DNA from 2 places in the Bradyrhizobium sp. CCBAU 051011 genome. Region 2 is predicted to be linked to the other one. Evidence: predicted binding sites of a transcription regulator. Region 2 holds the regulator's gene; the other holds the start of a gene.

The links. The regulator PhoB, encoded in region 2, activates phosphate uptake and scavenging genes when phosphate is short. The targets are predictions, from matches to a motif close to TGTCATNNANCTGTCAT.
Region 1: ACH79_RS02695 (esterase-like activity of phytase family protein) is a predicted target of PhoB. The motif match lies at 3,057-3,073, and genes of this name have one in related genera.

The regions. Positions count from the first base shown of each region.
Region 1 is NZ_CP022222.1:556,053-563,493, forward strand. It holds gene ACH79_RS02675 (hemin uptake protein HemP) at 1-144, shown strand, start outside; gene ACH79_RS02680 (hemin ABC transporter substrate-binding protein) at 164-1,117, shown strand; gene ACH79_RS02685 (iron ABC transporter permease) at 1,114-2,205, shown strand; gene ACH79_RS02690 (heme ABC transporter ATP-binding protein) at 2,202-3,002, shown strand; gene ACH79_RS02695 (esterase-like activity of phytase family protein) at 3,121-4,473, shown strand; gene ACH79_RS02700 (hypothetical protein) at 4,539-5,396, opposite strand; gene ACH79_RS02705 (alpha-ketoglutarate-dependent dioxygenase AlkB) at 5,680-6,255, shown strand; gene ACH79_RS02710 (DUF763 domain-containing protein) at 6,305-7,441, shown strand, end outside.
Region 2 is NZ_CP022222.1:1,700,116-1,708,957, forward strand. It holds gene ACH79_RS08165 (GcrA family cell cycle regulator) at 113-625, shown strand; gene phoB (phosphate regulon transcriptional regulator PhoB) at 985-1,689, opposite strand; gene phoU (phosphate signaling complex protein PhoU) at 1,763-2,479, opposite strand; gene pstB (phosphate ABC transporter ATP-binding protein PstB) at 2,491-3,312, opposite strand; gene pstA (phosphate ABC transporter permease PstA) at 3,309-4,154, opposite strand; gene pstC (phosphate ABC transporter permease subunit PstC) at 4,159-5,148, opposite strand; gene pstS (phosphate ABC transporter substrate-binding protein PstS) at 5,308-6,318, opposite strand; gene ACH79_RS08200 (ATP-binding protein) at 6,460-7,758, opposite strand; gene ACH79_RS08205 (lysylphosphatidylglycerol synthase domain-containing protein) at 7,800-8,842, opposite strand, start outside.

The DNA.
Region 1 (7,441 bases), 1.1 Mb from region 2:
GCGACGAGAACTCTCGTTGTCAACGGCAACCGGATCGATAGCCGCGAGCTGTTCGCCGCCGAGCGCGAGATCATCATCGCACATGGTGCGGAGAACTATCGCCTGCGGCTGACGTCGCAGAACAAGCTGATCCTGACCAAGTGACCGACCAGGTAAACCCGAAATGACAATTTGTCGCACACTCGCGGTGTCGGCTGCGGCGGGCTGCTTCCTGCTCGGCGGCGTGGCGCTCGCTGCCGGCATCACCGTGCATGATGCCCGCGACCGCGACGTCACCATCGGCGACTCCGGGCGGATCGTCTCGATCGGCGGCGCAATCACCGAAATTCTCTATGCGCTCGGTTTCGAGGACCGTCTCGCCGGCGTCGACTCGACCAGCCTCTATCCGGCCGCGGCGCTGCGCGACAAGCCGAATGTCGGCTACATGCGCCAGCTTTCCGCCGAGGGCGTGCTCGGTCTTAATCCTTCGCTGGTGCTTGCCGTACAGGGGTCCGGGCCGAAGGAAACCATGGATGTGCTGGACGCCGCCAAGGTGCCGCTGGTGCTGGTGCCCGAGACCTTCTCCGAACAGGGCCTGATCGAGAAGATCAAACTGGTCGGCCACGCCATGGGCGCGGACAAGCAGGCCGAATGCCTAACCGCAGCCGTCTCCGGCGACCTGGCGCAATTGCGCGAGCTGCGCGCCAAGGTGACGAAGCCCGTGCGCGTGATGTTCGTGATGTCGCTTTTGAACGGTCGCGCCATGGCCGCCGGCAAAAACACCGCGGCGAACGAGATCATCGCGCTTGCCGGCGGCGTGAACGCCATCGACGGCTATGAGGGCTACAAGCCCATCAACGACGAGGCGATCGTCGCAGCCAAGCCGGACGTCGTTCTCTCGATCCAGCGCGGCAAGGACTCGCTGAACGCCGAAGCCGTATACGTCCATCCGGGCTTTGCGCTGACCCCGGCTGCGGCCAACAAGGCCTTCATCTCGATGGAAGGCCTCTATCTGCTCGGCTTCGGGCCGCGCACGGCGGCTGCCGCGCGCGATCTCTCGATCAAGCTCTATCCGGCACTGGCGCCGCAGGCGGAGAAGTTTGCGCCGGCGGCGCTGACGGCCAACTGCCGGTCATGACGGTGTTAGCCGGAGCCAGCACGGGGCGGCGCGTCGGATATGCGTTTCGCCCTCCCGCCTCCCTTACCATCGTGTGTCTGCTCGTTGCGCTCGTCGGCACGGCACTGATCGCGCTCACCATGGGCGCTGCCGGAATTCCGCTGGCGCGACTGCCCGCCTCACTCGGCCTGTGGACGGACGCCGCGCCGGCGCCAACGCTGGCGCGCGACCAGCTTGTCGTGTGGTCGATCCGGATTCCGCGGATCGCCGCGGCGGCGATGATCGGCGCGCTGCTCGCGGCATCCGGTGCGATCATGCAAGGGCTGTTTCGAAACCCGCTCGCCGATCCCGCGCTGGTCGGCGTTTCCTCCGGCGGCGCACTGGCGGCAGCGGCGGCGATCGTGTTCACCGACAGCCAGATGGGGCAGAGCCTGCGCTTCATGCAGCATCAACTGCTGCCGATCGCGGCGTTTGTGGGTTCGCTGGCGACGACAATCATCCTCTATTCGATCGCCAGCCGCTCGGGACGGACGTCGATCGCGATTTTCCTGCTGGCAGGCATCGCGATTGCTGCCACCGCCAATGCGGGCATCGGGCTTCTGGTATTCATCGCCGACGATCGCCAGTTGCGCGATATCACCTTCTGGATGCTGGGGTCGCTGAGCGGGGCGACCTGGCCCAAGGCCGCCACGCTGGCGCCGGTGCTGGGGTGTGCGGCCATTGCCTGCTTCTGGATCGCGCGCGGGCTCGACGTGCTGGTGCTCGGCGAGGCCGAAGCGTTTCACAGCGGCGTCGACGTCGAGCGCCTGAAGCGGATCTCGATCGTGCTGGTGTCGGCGATGACCGGCGTTGCCGTCTCCGTCTGCGGCGTCATCGGCTTTGTCGGCATCGTGGTGCCGCATCTGCTGCGGCTCGTCATCGGGCCCGCGCACCGCCTGCTGCTGCCAGCTTCGATGCTGCTTGGCGCGGTGCTGCTGGTCGGCGCGGATACGATGGCCCGCACCATCGTGGCGCCCGCGGAAATGCCGATCGGTATCCTCACCGCGGCGGTCGGCGCGCCGTTCTTCTTAGGAATGCTGCTGCGTCAGCGCGGACTTGTTTCGCTGTGACCGCCCTTCTCGAAGCGCAGTCGGTCTCGATGGTGGTCGGTGGCGCCACGCTGGTCGACGGTATCGACCTTTGCATCAAGGCGGGCGAGATGGTTGCCATCGTCGGCCCCAACGGCGCCGGCAAATCGACGCTGCTCCGGATGCTGTCCGGCGACCTCTGCCCGACGCGCGGAAAGGTCAGGCTGAAGCAGCGCGACATCCGCCTCTATCCGCCGCGCCTTCTCGCGTTTCACCGCGCGATGTTGTCGCAGCACGTCAACGTCACTTTCCCGTTCACGGTCGAGGAAATCGTCCATATGGGCGCGGGCGATGCCGGCCGCGCCACCGCCCAGCCATTGGTCGACGCGGCGCTCGGCGAGGTCGGGCTAGCGCATTTCAGCCAGCGGCAATTGCCGACGCTTTCCGGCGGCGAGCAGCAGCGCGCGCATTTTGCCCGCGTCCTGGTGCAACTCGCCAGCGGCGAGGCAAAGCATGGCCCTGGCCTTCTCTTGCTGGATGAGCCGACCTCCAGCCTCGACATGCGCCACCAGGTCGATCTGGTGGAAACAGCGCGGCGGCGAGCGCAGAATGGCACGGCGGTCATCGCCGTGCTGCATGATCTCAATCTCGCCATGCGCTTCGCCGACCGGATCGTGCTGCTGCATCGCGGCCGGCTCGCCGTCGACGGCGGCCGCAGTGAAGCAATCACAGCCGAGACCATCCGCCGGATTTTTGAGGTGGACGTCACGATCGACTATACCGATCAGGGCGTGCCGTTCCTGCTGCCGCAGACGATGCGGCCGGCGGCATCGCCGTGACGACGGCATAACGCCGCAGCCTTATCCAACAGCGTCACACGCTGTTCATAAAACTGTCAGCCGGCTGTTACAGCCGCTCCGCAAGACACGGCGCATCGTCATCACAAGGAGATCCGCCATGCGCGTGTCATTGCTCTGCTCCGTCGCATCAGTCTTTCTGGCCAGTGCTGCATTCGCGCAAGGCGAAGGCGAATTTCCTGCCACGCTGAAGGGGCACACCGTGCTGCCGGCCCAATCCTTCATCGACGCACCTACCGATGCGCCCGACGATCTCAAGACCGCGGGCAAATACACCACCGGCAAGCGCGTCGATGCTGCCGGCACCGTGATGGGCAAGTCCTATGAGCGGCCGACCGGCGTCTCGCTGCCGTTCAAGGGCCAGCCGCTGCAGGGCCACTCCGGCATCAAGGTGCTGGCAGACGGCTCGTTCTGGGTGCTCACCGACAACGGCATGGGCTCGCGCTACAACTCGGCCGACTCGATGCTCTATCTCAACCGCCACAAGATCGACTGGGCCAGCGGCAAGATCGAGCGGCAGGAAACCATCTTCCTGCACGATCCCGACAAGAAGGTGCCGTTCCGCATCCTGCATGAGGACACCGCCAAGCGTTACCTCACCGGCGCCGATTTCGACACCGAAGGCTTTCAGATCGTCGGCGACACCTTCTGGATCGGCGACGAGTTCGGCCCCTACGTGCTGAAGGCCGACAAGACCGGCAAGATCCTGGCGGTGTTCGAGACCACCGCCGACGGCAAGCCGGTGCGCTCGCCGGATCACTGGTCGGTGCAGTCGCCGGCGGCGCCTGGCGCGAGCTACACCACGGTCAACCTGCGCCGCTCCAAGGGCTATGAAGGTTTTGCCGCTTCGAAGGACGGCAAATTCCTCTATGGCCTGCTCGAAGGCCCGCTGTGGGACGCCGAGAAAAAGGACGTCGAAAAGATCGATGGCAAGGAAGCCGCACGTATTCTCGAATTCGACGTCGCGGCGGAAAAATTCACCGGCCGCTTTTGGCAATATGTGTTCGAGCAGAACGGCAACGCCATCGGCGACTTCAACATGATCGACGCGTCAAGCGGCCTGATTATCGAGCGCGACAATGGCGAAGGCACCGCCGACAAGGCCTGCCCGGCCGGCCAGCGCGGCGAGAACTGCTTTCCCGATCTCGCCAAATTCAAGCGCGTCTACAAGGTCGAGCTTTCCGACGCCAATGTCGGCAAGCCGGTGCGCAAGATCGCTTATGTCGACCTGATGAAGATCCGGGATCCCGACAAGAAGGCACGCAAGCCGCTCAATGACGGCGTGCTGACGTTCCCGTTCTTCACCATCGAGAACGTCGATCGCGTCGACGAGACGCATATCATCGTCGGCAACGACAACAATCTGCCGTTCTCCTCCAGCCGCGATCCCAACAAGGCCGACGACAACGAGTTCGTGCTGCTGGAAGTGGCGGAGTTCCTGAAGGCGAAGTGAGCGCCGTCGCCGCCTCACTCCCTCTCCCCGTGAGGAACGGGGAGAGGGAGACAACCCGTTCTGCGCTACGGCAGCACTGTCCTTCGCCGGCTGAGCGCATTCGACCGCTCGATCCATTCCGGCAGTGGCGCACCATCCCGGTGCCGCCCGCCGGCGCAGGCGGCCGCCCAGGCCGCGACAGCACCGAGCAATATCGCGGTCGCTACCGAGAAGGCGAGGATGATGGTGCTGCGCCGCGACCTCGCGATCGCCGTCTTGGCGTTGGCGATCACGCTATCGACCCGCTTTTCCGCATCGGGTGCAGAAAGCCCAGTCAGCGCGCCAACCTGCTGAATGAGATAGGTACGGTCGTCGGCGCTCAAGCCGCTGTGGCTCGAGGTGGTGAGCAGGATGCGGCCGGCTTCGGCGCGCTCGGCGCTGAGATCGGTATTGGGCGCGCGACGGCCGGCGCGAAACAGCCGGTCCAGCTCATAGCTCAACAGCGGTTCGGCCGCGCTCGCCTGCGCGGAGGTGCGCATCGAGGGCGTCCGGCTGATCGTGGCCGCGCCGATCAGGGCGGCGAGAATGGCGCCCATGACGACAGCGAGCGCCCAGGAGCCGAGGCCATGCGCGCCGTCGACGTGCTCGGTTTCCTCCACCGTGGCCGCGCCGACCGGGACACGGCTATGTCCAGCGATGTAGCCGCCGAGGCCGAAGCTGAGCACGGCCTGAATGATCAGGTAAAGCCCGGACAGGATTGCCAGTGCTGCAGAAGCATCGCGCCACGTTGGCGCCGTCGACGTGACGCCGAGGCCAATGGTGACGGCGAACGTCAGCAGCACCGACGAGAGCGCCGTCGCCGCGAACGCCCCCAGCACAATCGGCGACCACTGCAGGAATCGCGGCGCGATGTCGGTGCGCGCCGCGGGCGTGACGTTTTCCATCGGTTTCTCCATGGCGCTAGCGAAGGCCGAAGAACGACAGAATCGCCAGGATCACGACAATGAGGCCGACGAGATAGATGAGACCGTGCATGGTTTCCTCCGTATGCCCTGCCTCCATTTCTCAATCGACAATCTGCCGGAATCGGCAAAGTTCCTCACGCTGACAGGAAAAAGAAGCAATCCACCGCGCGCGATTGCGGTTCAGAACCACGGAGTCCGTTCTTTTATGGGGGCGGCTCAATCCCCATATCTGGTCCATGCGAACATTTCCGAGAATACTGGCATGACAGGGCAGCTCGCCCTCTTTGCCGACGAACAGAGCTCGCCGGCAGGCCTGCAATATGTCGCCGAATTCATCGCGCCGGATCTCGAGCGCGAACTCATTGACCGCGTCGCGGCCCTGCCGCTGCAGCCGTTCCAGTTCGGCTCGTTCGAGGGCAAACGGCGGGTGGCGTCGTTCGGATTCCGTTACGATTACACGCTGCAGCGGCTGCAGCCGGCCGAGCCGATCCCAGCCTGGCTTGCACCCCTGATCGAGAAGGTCGAGGCACATGGCGGACCATCGACCCGCATCGGCCAGGTTCTCTGCACCGAATATGACACCGGCGTCGGGATCGCCTGGCATCGGGACAAGCCGCATTTTGATTGGATCTTCGGCCTGTCGCTCGGCGCCTCGTGCAAATTCCGCTTCCGCCGGCCTGCTGGGGAGAAGTGGCAGCGCTACACGCTCGAGGCAGCGCCGCGCTCGCTCTACATGATATCAGGCGAAGCTCGGCGGGTCTGGGAACACAGCATTCCGGCCGTCGAGGCACCGCGCTATTCGATCACCTTCCGGACGATGGTCGATCGAAAGACCTGACGGCCCGGGCCTGATAAACTACCGCTCGATTGAGATCTCGCAGGAGCCGATGGCAAGACGTACCGGCAGCGCCGACCTACCCCTGCATGACGGACGCGTTCCCGCCTGGCTCGGCGTGCGCATGTCCTCGCTCGGCGCCATCATCACGCAAGGCATCGTGCATCATTACGGACGCGATGAATTCCTGCGGCGGCTGTCGCATCCGTTCTGGTTTCAGTCATTCGGCGCGGTCATGGGCATGGACTGGCACTCGTCCGGCATCACCACCAGCGTCATCGGCGCGCTGAAGCGCGGACTGAAGCCGCTGGAGGGCGAGCTTGGCATCCACGTCTGCGGCGGCCGGGGACAACATTCGCGCAAGACGCCCGACGAGCTTCGCCTGCTCGGCGAACGCATTGGCTTCGATGCGCCGCAATTGGTCCGGACCAGCCGACTCGTCGCCAAGGTCGACAGCGCCGCCGTGCAGGACGGTTTCGATCTCTATCTCCACGGCTTCTTCGTCACCGACGACGGCAAATGGACCGTGGTGCAGCAGGGCATGAACGGCGACAAGCGGCAGGCGCGCCGCTACCACTGGCACTCCGAACAGCTCGAAAGTTTTGTCGACGAGCCGCACAGCGCTATCGACGGCCCGGCGCAGGGCGAGATCGTCAACCTCACCGACCGCCGGGCGGAGCGCTCGCGCGCGGCGCAGCTTGAATTGCTGGGCGAGATGGGCCCGGACCGCATCGTTAGCGAGCTCGCTGCAATGGAGGGCAAGGCACCGGCGCAGGCCGTGCTGCCTCATCTCGTGATGCCCGCGCACCATGACGTCCGATCAAGTGACGTGTTCAGTCGCCGCCTGCACGGCACGCTGGCAGCGGCGGCCGAGCGCGGGCCGGTCGATTTTCCGGAATTGCTGCTGACGCCCGGCGTCGGGCTGCGCACCGTTCGTTCGCTCGCCATGGTCGCCGAAGTCGTCCATGGCGCACCGTACCGTTTCGCCGATCCCGCCCGCTTCTCGCTGGCGCATGGCGGCAAGGACCGCCATCCCTACCCCGTACCGATCAAGGTCTACGATGAGACCATTCGCGTGCTGAAGTCGGCGGTACAGAATGCAAAACTCGGCCGCGACGAAGAGATGCAGGCCTTGAAGCGGCTCGACGACCAGTCGCGCCGGCTCGAACGTTCGGCGCAGGGGCCGTCG
Region 2 (8,842 bases):
GGTTAACGCGCCCGGCGAGGGCTAAGGGATTCTGACCGCAGGGATTTTTGAGACGAATGACATCGCCCGCGCTGCCCTCGATTGGCCGGCGCGATGCGAAGGGAAGATTACGATGACGGTTTTGACCTGGTCCGACGATCGCGTCGAGCAGCTGAAGAAGCTCTGGGAAGCCGGATTGTCCGCGAGCCAGATTGCCGCGGAACTCGGAAATGTGACGCGAAACGCCGTAATCGGCAAAGTGCACCGGCTGGGCCTGTCCGGCCGAGCCAAGAGTCCCTCCTCGGCCGCTCCGCGGCAGCGCAAGGCACGCCCCGCCGCCCAGCAGATGATGCGGGTGTCGCGCCCGGTCTCGCGCGGCAACACCGCGCTGGCGCACGCTTTCGAGGTGGAGATCGAGGCCGATCCGGTCGCCTTCGACAATGTAGTGCCGATGAGCCAGCGGCTGTCGCTGCTCGAACTGAACGAGGCGACCTGCCACTGGCCGGTCGGCGATCCTTCGAGCCCGGAATTCTTCTTCTGCGGCGGCAAGGCGCTCAGCGGCCTGCCCTACTGCGCGCATCACTCGCGCGTGGCGTATCAACCGGCCGCCGATCGGCGGCGGCAGCAGCCGAAGCAGACGAGGTAAGGCGCGCTCATTTGCGCGAGACGTAAGCGCTCCGCGCAAGGTGCGCTCCCTCGCCCCGCTCTTGCGGGGCCACGACGAGCGAAGCTCGCGCTGAGAGGGTTGGGGTGAGGGACTCTGTCCGCGATTGTGGTCTATCGATAGACCTGTGCCCCCTCACCCGGATCGCCGATGCGGCAACCACCGTCATTGCCAGCGACAAACGCCGAAGCTTTTGCGCAAGGGAACGAAAGCGACGAAGCAATCCATACTTGCCGCGTGGCACTATGGATTGCTTCGCTTCGCTTCGCTCGCAATGACGATGAGAGAGCTGCCGCTTTGCCGGGGACGACGGTGGAGTTTGCGCGGATGATAGCGAAGCCTTACGGCTCCACCTTGGCAAACCGGTCATCCAGCGCATAACCGGCGCCGCGCACGGTACGGATCGGGTCCTGCTCGCGGCCGGGGTTGAGCAGCTTGCGCAGGCGGCCGATGTGGACGTCGACGGTGCGTTCGTCGATATAGATGTCGCGGCCCCAGACGCTGTCGAGCAATTGCTCGCGGCTGAACACGCGGCCGGGATGTTCGAGGAAAAATTCCAGCAGGCGATATTCGGTCGGGCCGAGGTCGATCTGGCGGCCGGAGCGCGCGACGCGGCGTTTCTCGCGGTCGAGTTCGATGTCGCCATAGGTCAGCACGGTAGCGAGCCGCTCCGGGCTTGCCCGACGCAACAGGCCTTTCACCCGCGCCAGGAGTTCCGGCACCGAGAACGGCTTGACGATGTAGTCGTCGGCACCGGTCGCAAGCCCCCGCACCCGCTCGCTCTCCTCGCCGCGCGCGGTCAGCATGATGATCGGTAGTTGCTTGGTTTCGGGGCGAGCGCGCAGGCGGCGGCACAGCTCGATGCCGGAGAGGCCCGGCAGCATCCAGTCGAGCACGACGAGGTCGGGCACGCGCTCCTTCAGCCGCGTATCGGCGTCGTCGCCGCGGCCTACGGTCTCGACCTCATAGCCTTCAGCGTCGAGGTTGTAGCGCAACAGCGTGGTCAGCGCTTCCTCGTCCTCGACCACCATAATGCGTGCGCTCATCCTTTTCTTGCCTCTTCTGTCTGACGCGTTTTCTTCACGCGAACCGGCCTCCACTTCGCTCGAAAACGCTACGTCAACTATTCGGCACGGTCGTAGCAAACGTCGTCATGTCGCCCTTCGGGCGCTTGTCGAGCATCTGCTGTCCCTCGATCATGTAGAACACGGTTTCGGCGATGTTGGTCGCGTGGTCGCCGATCCGCTCAATATTCTTGGCGCAGAACATCAAATGAATGCAGAACGAGATGTTGCGCGGGTCTTCCATCATGTAGGTGAGAAGTTCGCGGAACAGCGAGGTGCAGATGGCGTCGACTTCCTCGTCGCCTTTCCAGACCGCCATTGCCGCCGGCAGGTCGTGCGCGGCATAGGCGTCCAGCACCGACTTGACCTGCGTTTGCACCAGATCGGTCATGTGTTCGAGGCCGCGCATCAGCTTCAGCGGCTGGAAATCGTTCTCCAGGGCCGCGACCCGCTTGCCCATGTTCTTGGCGAGATCGCCGATCCGCTCCAGATCGGTGGCGACGCGCATGGCGCCGACGATTTCGCGCAAGTCGATCGCCATCGGCTGGCGGCGGGCGATGGTCAATACCGCTCGCTCCTCGATCAAATGCTGCAGGCGGTCGATCTCGACATCGGTTGCGACGACGCGCTTGCCGAGTGCGACGTCGCGGCGGACCAGCGCGTCGACAGATTCGGTGATCATGCGTTCGGCCAGGCCGCCCATCTCCGCGACCAGGCGGGTGAGTTCCTGAAGGTCGCTGTCGAACGCCTTGGCGGTGTGCTCGGAAGCCATGTCTTGTCTCCTCAGCCGAACCGGCCGGTGATGTAATCCTGGGTGCGTCGGTCGCTCGGCGAAGTGAAGATCTTGTTGGTGTCGTCGAATTCGATCAGCTCGCCGAGATACATGAAGGCGGTCTTGTCGGAGACGCGCGCCGCCTGCTGCATATTATGGGTGACGATGGCGATGGTGTAGTCCTCCGCCAGTTCCTGAATCAGTTCCTCGATCTTGGCGGTCGAGATCGGGTCGAGCGCCGAACAGGGTTCGTCAAACAGGATTACCTCGGGCCTGACAGCGACCGTGCGGGCGATGCAGAGCCGCTGCTGCTGGCCGCCGGACAGCGAGAGGCCGGAGGCGTTCAGCTTGTCCTTGACCTCGTTCCACAGCGCGCCGCCGCGCAGCGCCTTCTCGACCCGGCCGTCCATTTCCGACTTCGAGATCTTCTCATAGAGGCGGATGCCGAAGGCGATGTTTTCGTAGATCGTCATCGGGAACGGCGTCGGCTTCTGGAACACCATGCCGACGCGGGCCCGCAGCAAATTGAGGTCGAGCTTGGGGTCAAGGATGTTGGTCTGGTCGAGCATCAGCTGACCGGTCGCCTTCTGGCCGGGATAAAGGTCGTACATCCGGTTGAAGATCCGCAGCAGCGTGGACTTGCCGCAGCCGGATGGGCCGATGAAGGCGGTGACGCGGTGGGTGCCGAGCGTCAGGTTGATGTTCTTCAGCGCGTGATGTTCGCCATAGTAGAAGTTCAGGCCGCGGGCGGTCACCTTCGGCGCGGCCTCGGGCAGCGCTACCTGCGGAACGGGCCCGCTCGCGGAACTCACGGATACGGAGAGATCGGTCATTTGGATGTCCTCTCGGCGCCAAGAATGCGCGCGCCAATATTCAGGGCAAGTACGGTGAGCGTGATCAGCAGGGCCCCGGCCCAGGCGAGCTGCTTCCAGTAGGCATAGGGGCTCTGGACGAAGTTGTTGATGGTGACCGGCAGGTTCGCCATCGTCTTGGTCATATCCAGGCTGAAGAACTGGTTGGACAGCGCGGTGAACAGCAGCGGCGCGGTTTCGCCGGCGACGCGGGCGGTGGCCAGCAGGACGCCGGTGATCAGGCCGGCGCGCGCGGCGCGGTAGGCGATCCGCCGGATCACCAGCGAGCGCGGCATGCCGAGCGCGGACGCCGCCTCGCGCAAGGGATTGGGCACCAGGCCGAGCATGTCCTCGGTGGTGCGGACCACCACCGGGATCACGATCACGGCGAGCGCCAGACAGCCGGCGAAGGCCGAGAAGCCGCCCATCGGCACCACGATGGCGCCGTAGATGAACAGGCCGATGATGATCGACGGCGCGCTCAGCAGGATGTCGTTGATGAAGCGGATCACCGAGGTGAGCTTGTCGTGCTTGCCGTATTCGGCGAGATACGTACCTGCGAACAGGCCGAGCGGCGCGCCGATGCCGACCCCGATCACGGTCATCATGATCGAGCCGATGATGGCGTTGCGCAAGCCGCCATCGGTCGAACCCGGCGGCGGCGTATCCTGGGTGAAGACGGCGAGATTGAGCCCGGTGACGCCGTTGTAGAACAGCGTGAACAGGATCAGCGCCAGCCAGGTCACGCCGAACAACGCGGCGCCCAGGCAAAGGAACTTGACGATGATGTTGTTGCGGCGGCGGGATACGTAAATCGGATTCATGATCTCAGTTCCCCGCTTTCTTTTCCAGCCGCATCAGCATCAGCCTTGCGGCAGCAAGAACGAAGAACGTCAGCACGAACAGCAGCAAGCCAAGCAGGATCAGGCCGGATTGATGTAGCCCGTCGCTCTCGGCGAATTCGGAAGCGATGGCGGCGGATATCGTGGTGCCCGGCGCGAAGATCGAGGACTGGATCTTGAACGAATTGCCGATGATGAAGGTCACCGCCATGGTCTCGCCGAGCGCGCGGCCGAGCGCCAGCATGATGCCACCGATCACTCCGACTCGGGTGTAGGGGATCACCACGTTGCGAACGACTTCCCAGTTGGTACACCCCACCCCGTAGGCGGCCTCTTTGAGCACCGGCGGGACCGTCTTGAAGACGTCGACCGAGATCGCGGTGATGAAGGGCAATACCATGATCGCCAGAATCAATGACGCGTTGAACAAGCTGAGATAGGACGGCGGACCAGCGAAGATCGTCCCCAGCACGGGAACGCCGTCGAACACGCTGATCATCAACGGCTGGAAGGTGTTGGCCAGGAACGGGCCCAGCACGAAGAAACCCCACATGCCGTAGATGATGGAGGGAATGCCGGCCAGCAGTTCGATGGCAAGTCCGATCGGACGGCGCAGCCAGATCGGACAGATCTCGGTGAGGAAAATCGCGATGCCGAGGCCGACGGGAATGGCGATCATCATCGCGATCACGGAGGTGATCAGCGTGCCATAGATCGGGCCGAGCGCGCCCAACACCGGCGGATCGGCCGAGGGCGCCCAGCGTTGCGTCCACAGGAAGGCTGCGCCATATTCACGGATGGCGGGCCAGGCGCCAACAATGAGCGAAATGATGATGCCGCCGAGGATGAGCAGAACCGAGATCGCGCAGGCGCGCGTGATCCAGTAGAAGGTGACGTCGCCGAGCTTGAACGCGCTGAGAGCCCTCGCGCGATCATAGGGCCCAGCAGCATCCATTACGTCGCTATCAACCGTCATTTCTGCCACGCCAATCCCCTGTACTTATAGCCCAATGACCCGGACTTCGGTGCACGGCTTTTTCGGCTCGCGCTTTGTTCTTGCCTCTCCTGTCCCGAGAGGGGTGCTCAACCCGGGGCATCCCGGGTTGAGCGATCGTGTAGCGAAGTGCTGGACCGATCAGCTCTTGATCTCGGACGACCAGGTCTTTTCGATCTGCTTGACCACCGAGTCCGGCATCGGGATGTAGTCGAGCTCTTCGGCCATCTTGTCGCCCTTCTCAAACGCCCATTTGAAGAACTTGATGGCCTCCTGGGACGCCGCCTTGTCGGTCGCATCCTTGTGCATCAGGATGAAGGTCGCGCCGGTGATCGGCCACGACGCATCGCCGGGCTGGTCGGTCAGGATGACGAAGTAGTTCTTGGCGCCGGCCCAATCGGCATTGGCGGCCGCGGCCTGGAATGCGCCAATCGTCGGCTGCACGGTCTTGCCGGCCTTGTTGATGACAGCACCGTAGGTCAGCTTGTTCTGCTTGGCATAGGCGTACTCGACATAGCCAATCGAGTTCTTGGTCTGACTGACATTGCCGGCGACGCCTTCGTTACCCTTGGCGCCAACGCCCGTCGGCCACTCAACCGCGGTACCGGCACCGGCCTTCGCCTTCCACTCGGCATTGGTCTTCGAGAGATAGTCGGTCCAGATGAACGTGGTGCCGGAGCCGTCCGAACGGCGCACCACCGTGATCGCGTCGGAGGGCAGCTTGACCTTAGGATTGAGCTTAGCGATCGCGGGATCGTCCCACTTCTTGATCTTGCCGAGATAGATGTCGCCGAGGAGCTCGCCGGAGAACACCAACTCACCCGGCTTGATGCCCTCGAGGTTCACGACCGGCACCAGCGCGCCCATCGCCTGCGGCCACTGAATCATGCCGTCCTTTTCAAGCTGCTCCGGCTTCAGCGGCATATCGCTGGCGCCGAAGGTCACGGTCTTGGCCTGGATCTGCTTAATGCCGGCGCCAGAGCCGATCGACTGATAGTTCAGACCGTTGCCGGTCTCCTTCTTGTAGGCATCAGCCCACTTCGAATAGAGCGGGAAGGGGAAGGTCGCGCCCGCGCCGGTGATATCGGCAGCGAAGGCCGACGTCGAAGCGGCGACCAGGCCGGCAGCGACGATAGCTTTCATGAAATTCATGGTTGGTCTCCATCTGGTGAGCGAAGCGCCAATGCGCCCGATCGCGCTCACGCACCGTCCATCTAGGGGCGGTCGATAGAGCTTTTACGAAGGTTCGATGACAGTTGGATGACAGTTCTAAGCGATTGAAATCGCTTAGATTCAATGCGCTACAGGGGTTTTCGCCTGGGGAAAACAGGCGGTAAAGGTGGCCCCGTTCTTGGGCACGCTTTCGATCAAAAGCCGGCCGCGATGGCGGTTAAGAATATGTTTCACCAGGGATAAACCGAGCCCGGTTCCACCCTGGGCGCGGCTGTCGCCGACATCGACCCGGTAGAACCGTTCAGTGAGCCGCGGCAGATGCTCCGGGGCGATGCCGGGGCCGAAATCGCGGACCATGACGCGGAGTTCCGGCGCACCCTCAGCAGATGTCGCCTGCCTCAGCGAGACGACCACCCGCTCGCCGGACGCGCCATATTTGAGCGCGTTCTCGATCAGGTTCTCGAACAGCCGCAGCAGTTCCTCGCGGTCGCCCGCGATCGTCGCCGATGCGGGCAGATCGATTTCGATCGCAACCTGCCGCTCGCGCGCCAGCGGCTCCAGCCCGTCGGCGACCTGGCGGATGATCGGCACGATATCGACGCAGGCGTCGGGCCGGACATGGGCCGACAATTCGACCCGCGACAGCGACAGGAGATCGTCGATCAGCCGCGCCATCCGCGTCGCCTGCGTATGCATGATCGACAGAAAGCGCTCGCGGGCCTTGGCGTCGTCCTTGGCGGGACCCTGCAGCGTATCGATGAAACCCGACAACGCCGCGAGCGGCGTGCGCAATTCATGGCTGGCATTGGCGACGAAGTCGGCGCGCATCTCCTCGACCCGCCGCAGCGGCGTCTGGTCGTGGAAGGTCAGCAGCATGCATTTCTCGGTGCCGCCGAACAGGGTGGGGACCGGCACCGGCGTGATGATCAGTTCCATCCAACGGTCGACCGGCACCTGGTCCAGATAGGTCGCCCGGCGCGGCTCGGTGGTCGCGATCGCCTCGCGCAGCGCGGTGATGATTTCCGGCGAGCGCAGCGCGAACTGCGCGAGTTCGTTCTTGCGCAGCGCGGGCGCAAGCTGGGCGGCCGCCGCATTGAGATGAATGACGCGCCCGGCGCGGTCGAGCAGCACGGCCGGATCCGGCATGCCGGCAACGACCGCGCTGACGGCAGCGGACTCGACCGGGCTGACGGCCCGGACATCGTCTCGCGAGGCCGCCACATGATGCAGCCGCCACGGCACCAGCGCTGCGGCCGAGATGCAGATGAAAACGGCGACGGCGCGGGCCAGCGAGAGATCGGCCAATACCACGAGCGCGCAAAGCGCGAGGCCGGCGGCCAGCAGGATGATGGCCGAGTGCCGCAACCGGTCAGGCCACGGTGCGAAGAAGGAGGAAGAGTGGGAATCGTCGATCGCCATGGCGCAGGCTTTCCTCTAATCGCGAAGCCCCCGCCGCGTCATCAGGTGCCCGTGTCTCCACGCTCGCGCACATAGACGGGGGCTTCATGCCTCGGCTCGGGATCGGCGGCAGACGCCAGTTGGCGCAGGCGCTTCGATCGCGCGCCGATGATAATCTCCCGAAGCGTCAGCAAGATTACAGATATGACAAAGGGCCCGATATAATAGAGGACGCGGAACAGCAGCATGCCGGCCAGCAGTTCCTCCCGGTCCATCTGCCAGAGGCCGACCAGCATGGCGGCATCGAACACGCCGAGCCCGCCCGGGGAATGACTGGCAAAGCCCAGCAGGGTCGCGGAGACGAAGATCACGGCGACGACGACGAAGCCGATCTGGGGCTCGTCCGGCACCAGCATGTACATCGCCAGCGCGCAGAAGCCGAGATCAACGATGCCGATGGCGATCTGCAGCAGCGTCAGTGGGCCGCCCGGCAGCGTGACCGTCCACGGCCCGCGGCCGACGCTGCGGGGCTGGGCCCAGACCCAGACGACATATCCGACCAGTCCGATGATGATGGCGAACGCCGCGATGCGGTTGAGCCAGGCGGGCAGTTGATCGATCGAGGCGGCGGCTTCCGGGTGGTAGGCGATGCCCAGTCCCAGGACCGCGGCATTGCCGAGCCAGAAGGTGAGCCCGGCGAGAAAGCAGATCTTGGCGACGTCGATCGCGTTCAGCCCCCAGGCCGAATAGATCCGGTAGCGCACCGCGCCGCCGGTGAAGACACTGGCGCCGACATTGTGTCCGATCGAATAGGAGGTGAAGGCGGCCAGCGCGTTGACGCGATAGGGCACATGGTGCTGGCCGATCGCGCGGACCGCGAACCAATCATAGAAGGTGAGCGTAAAATAGCCCGCCGCCACGAACAGGGCCGCCAGCGCGATCTGGCTCGGTTCGGTGCCCTTGATGGCGTCGATCACCTCGTTGGTGTCGATGCCACGGAGCATGTGATAGAGCACGTAGCACGCAACGGCGATGACCGTGATGCTGATGACGACCCCGAGCTTATGCAGGACCTGTTTCTGGCGCAGAAACGAAGTTGCCCTGC